Regions from separate parts of the Cobetia sp. PS-4MA genome, predicted to be linked through region 2. Evidence: predicted binding sites of a transcription regulator. Region 2 holds the regulator's gene; the other holds the start of a gene.
What was found. Region 2 encodes PhoB, which activates phosphate uptake and scavenging genes when phosphate is short. Its sites were predicted from a motif close to TGTCATANNNNTGTCANA; they were not measured.
Positions count from the first base shown of each region.

Region 1: the regulator PhoB is predicted to act here: its motif matches at 893-910, upstream of ugpB (sn-glycerol-3-phosphate ABC transporter substrate-binding protein UgpB).

Region 1 is NZ_CM173107.1:740,545-742,944, reverse strand. It holds gene AC26AR_RS03150 (acyl-CoA dehydrogenase) at 1-67, shown strand, start outside; gene AC26AR_RS03145 (hypothetical protein) at 193-774, opposite strand; gene ugpB (sn-glycerol-3-phosphate ABC transporter substrate-binding protein UgpB) at 1,055-2,400, shown strand, end outside.
Region 2 is NZ_CM173107.1:3,927,774-3,930,173, reverse strand. It holds gene phoR (phosphate regulon sensor histidine kinase PhoR) at 1-911, opposite strand, end outside; gene phoB (phosphate regulon transcriptional regulator PhoB) at 919-1,608, opposite strand; gene ubiA (4-hydroxybenzoate octaprenyltransferase) at 1,836-2,400, opposite strand, start outside.

The DNA of each region.
Region 1 (2,400 bases), 810 kb from region 2:
TGCCTTCGTGCGCAAGCCGATGGCAAGCGACGGCACAGCCTCCAACCCACAGCAGGACGCCGCCTGATCACCGGCCGACGCCCGCGTGATCGATGCAAGACCTGATTGCTGATCGCAGAACCACAAAGGCCCCGCTCAGTGAGCGGGGCCTTTTTATTGGCAGGAGGCGCCATGCTTCGCGTCATCTCGATCTCAGATATGACGCGCGAAGTGCTCGAGATCACGCACGAAGGCGTTCTTGTAGGTCTCGAAGTCCTTCGGGCGCGCCTTGAAGGTGCGCTTGATGCGCTCGCGATCCAGACGCAGCGGCTCGTCCAGCGCCGCGAGAGTGCCGACACGCGCCGCCGGATTCATGCCGACCAGCTCACGCGGGCGATCGCCTTCGGCCTCCAGCCAGTCGTTGATCCCGGCGCGACGCAGCACGCTGACCAGCGAGCCGTCGGTGAGACGCACCTGCAGACGACCATGATCCGCCAGCTGTGACACCAGCGCGATGCCGTGGTCATGGCCACGATGGACCGGCGGCGTCGCCCACAGGGCAAGATTCAGCCCGCGCGCATTCTCGTCGAGCACCAACAGGGCGGCGGAGTGGATGCGCTCGGCATCGTCCACCAGCGCGAACAGGCGAGCGGTCTCGTTCTCGAACCAGACACCTCGGACACCGGCATAGCTCACCAGCGCATCCAGCCCCCCCTCGCGGCCATGCACTTCGGCACACAGCATCGCCAGACACGCATCGCGCCGGGCACCGGCACTCACTTCCACCACTTTCATCGCATTCTCCGCCACAGGCATTTTCAGCGCGCAAGACTAGCACACTCGCCGGATGATCGCCTGATCCACCGCGCCCCGTGCAGGGCCGACGGTGGTTACCCGCACATGAACATCCAACCGTCATAAAGTTGTAAGGAAAGCCTTCTAGAGTCGTCTACGCTTTTCGGACGATCATCATAAGAACAAAAAGATGTTCGCTTGATCGTTCGCCATCGATCGACAGCAGTCAGCCTGCGCGACTCCCACAAGGCTGACCAGGGACCCTCTCAGGAGCTCGACCATGCGCCGCCCTACCCATCACGCAATGCTCAACACCCGTGGCACCCGTCATCTTGCCAGCCTCGCGCTGGCAGTCGGTTTCGCGACCGCTTCCGCCAGTGCCTTGGCCGCCACCGAAGTCGAGTGGTGGCACGCCATGGGGGGCGGACTTGGCAAGAAGGTCGACGAGATCGCGGCCGACTTCAATGCAAGTCAGGATGAATTCGTCGTCAAGCCGGTCTTCAAGGGCAACTACTCCGAGACCATGACGTCCGCCATTGCCGCCTTCCGGGCCGGCAAGGGCCCGGACATCGTGCAGATCTTCGAGGTCGGCACCGCCACCATGATGAGCGCCAAGGGTGCCATCATGCCGGTCCATCAGCTGATGGCGGACTATGCACCGTCAGAAGGCGCGAGTTTCGATCCGAAGGCCTACCTGTCTTCCGTCACCGGCTACTACACCGACACCGAAGGCAAGATGCTGTCAATGCCGTTCAACTCCTCCACCCCGGTCACCTATTACAACAAGGACATGCTGGCCAAGGCCGGTGTCGAATCCGTGCCGGCCACCTGGCAGGAGCTGGGTGATGCCCTCAAGAAGGTCGTCGATTCCGGCGCGGGCAGCTGTGGCCTGACGACCACCTGGCCGTCCTGGGTGATGCTGGAGAACTTCTCGGCACGCAATGACGTGCCCTTCGCCAGTAAGGCCAATGGCTTCGCCGGCACCGATACCCGCCTTGAATTCAACAAGACCGCCGTGGTCGACCACATCCAGCGCCTCGACGACTGGCAGGCCGACAAGCGCTTCGTGTTCGGCGGTCGCTTCGATGACGCGGCGCCGAAGTTCTACTCCGGTGAGTGCGCGATGATGATGGGCTCCTCCGCCAGCTATGCCGGCGTCAAGGAAAGCGCCAAGGGCTTCGAGTTCGGCGTGGCACCGCTGCCCTACGACAGCGACGCGATCGAGACGCCGCAGAACTCCATCATCGGCGGCGCGTCACTGTGGGTGCTGTCCGGCCACAGCGATGAGGAATACCAGGGCGTCGCCAAGTTCTTCCAGTACCTCTCCAGGCCCGAAGTCCAGGCCGACTGGCACCAGTTCACCGGCTACCTGCCGATCACCACCGCCGCGGCAGAGCTGACACGTGAGCAGGGCTTCTACGCCGAGAATCCGGGCACTGACGTCGCCATCACCCAGATGACCTCCGTGACCCCGACCGAGAACTCCAAGGGCCTGCGTCTGGGCAACATGGTGCAGATACGTGACGTGATCAACGAAGAGCTCGAGAAGATCTTCGCTGGCAAGGAAAGCGTGCAGGACGGTCTCGATCAGGCTGTCGAGCGCGGCAACAAGCTGCTGGAGAAGTT
Region 2 (2,400 bases):
TCCACCGTGATGACATGCCGCTCCTTCGAGAGGCCTTCGGCATCTTCCCGGATACGCGTCAGCAGCTGTGCCATGTCGATGCGACGTCCTTCGCCCGACAGCTCGTCGGTCTCCAGGCGCGACAGGGTCAGCAGATCCTCGACGAGGTGCTGCATGCGGTCGGTCTGACTCTGCATCTGTCCCAGGCCACGCTGCCAGCGCGGGGGCAGGTCATCGGCATAGTCGGAATAGGTCTCGAGGTAGCCGGCCAGTACCGTCAGCGGCGTGCGCAGCTCATGGGAGACATTGGCCACGAAATCGCGGCGCATTTCCTCGAGACGGTAGAGACGGGTGACATCGCGCACCATCACCAGGCGCTCGTTGTCACCGAACAGGGTGATGGAGATCTGCAGGGTCAGGTTGTCGGAGAGCGGCGATTGCAGGGTCAGCGGCTCACGATAGGCCAGCCGATTGAAGTAATCGATGAACACGGGGTCACGCAGATAGTTGGTGACGTGCTGGCCGCGGTCGTGACTGGCCTTGAGGCCGATCAACTGCTCGGCAGCGCTGTTCCACCACTCCATGTCGCCGTGATTGTCGAGCATCACCAAGCCATCGCGCATCGCTTCCGAGGATTCCTGGATGCGGTTGAGGATACTGCGCAGTCGCTCCTGCGCCTGACGCTGACCCTTCTGGTAGCGATACAGACGATCGAGCAGATCCCCCCAGACGCCATCGCCGGGCGGCGGCTCTTCATGGGGGTTGGTGATCAGCCAGGTGTAGAGGCTCTTGAGGTGCTTGAGATGGACGAACAGGTACAGCGCCAGCCCCAGCGCCAGGCCCCAGCCCAGCAGGCCGAGCAGTCCGCCGACCAGCCCGAAGCCGCCCGCCAGATAGCCCAGCCGCCATAGCTCGTTCGTCCAGTAGCGCATCCGCGTCTCAGGCCTGGGCGCTGAAGCGATAACCGGTACCGCGGACGGTCTGGATCAAGTGCTGATGCCCCTCGCCCAGCGCCTTGCGCAGACGACGAATGTGCACGTCCACGGTGCGCTCCTCGACATAGACATTGCCGCCCCAGACCTGATCCAGCAGCTGGCTGCGGGTGTAGGCGCGCTCCTGATGGGTCATGAAGAACTGCAGCAGGCGGTATTCGGTGGGGCCGACCTCCAGGGAGTTGCCGTGTGCGGTCACGCGGTGGCTGGCGGGGTCGAGCATCAGACCCTCGACTTCCACCGACTCCTCGACGCCCTTGGGCGTGGTGCGGCGCAGCACGGCCTTGAGGCGTGCCACCAGCTCGCGTGGCGAGAAGGGCTTGGTGATGTAATCGTCCGCCCCGGCCTCGAGCCCCTGGATCTTGTTGTCTTCCTCGCCCTTGGCGGTGAGCAGGATGATCGGCAGCTCCGCCGTGGTCTCGTCACGCTTGAGGCGGCGCGCCAGTTCCAGCCCGCTGGTGCCGGGCATCATCCAGTCCAGCAACAGCAGATCGGGCTTTTCATCGACGACGATGGCGTGGGCGTCCTGGGCATTGTCGGCCTCCAGCACGCGGTAATCCGCCATTTCCAGGGCGACGGCGATCATCTCGCGTATCGAGGATTCGTCGTCGACAATCAGTACGGTCTTGGAGCTCATCGCTAGATCCCATGCAGCAGTCGGCGCACGCGCCAGAATGACAAGTCGATGACGATTACAACCTGCTTATATGACAGTGAGATGACAATCGCCAGCTTGGCAGCTTGCCGCCCGGCTTGCCAGCGAGTCCCTCAACTCTCTCAAGGCGTGAATGTCACGCCTCGCCGCACGAGGAAGGTCGCTGGCAGACCGGATGAGGACTCGGGCCCGTTGGCCGGAAAGAGGGGTCAGGCAGCTGGCCAGGTCGCCAGCGCGATGCCCGCGAAGATCAGCAGGCCGGACCAGTGGTTGTTGAGAAATGCCTGGAAGCAGGGGCCACGCTCCCGCTCGCGAATCAGGCGCTGCTGCCAGACGAAGGTCACGGCCGCCGCGGCCAGCCCCAGCCAGTAGAAGATGCCCAGCGCCAGGTGCAGGCCGATGCCGATCAACACCGCCAGCATGCCCAGCTGCAGCAGACCGATCATCAGCGTGTCGGCGCGGCCGAACAGGACGGCGGTGGACTTGATGCCGACCTTGAGATCGTCATTGCGATCGACCATCGCATAGGCGGTGTCGTAGGCCACCGTCCACATCAGGTTGGCCGCGAACAGCCACCAGCCATAGGTCGGCACCTCCTCAAGCGTCGCCGCGAAGGCCATCGGAATCGCCCAGCCGAAGGCGGCACCCAGCACCACCTGCGGCAGATGATGGAAGCGCTTCATGAACGGATAGCTGGCCGCCAGTAGCACGGCGACGATCGACAGCAGCACCGTGGTCAGGTTGGTGAAGCACACCAGCACGAAGGCGGCCGCG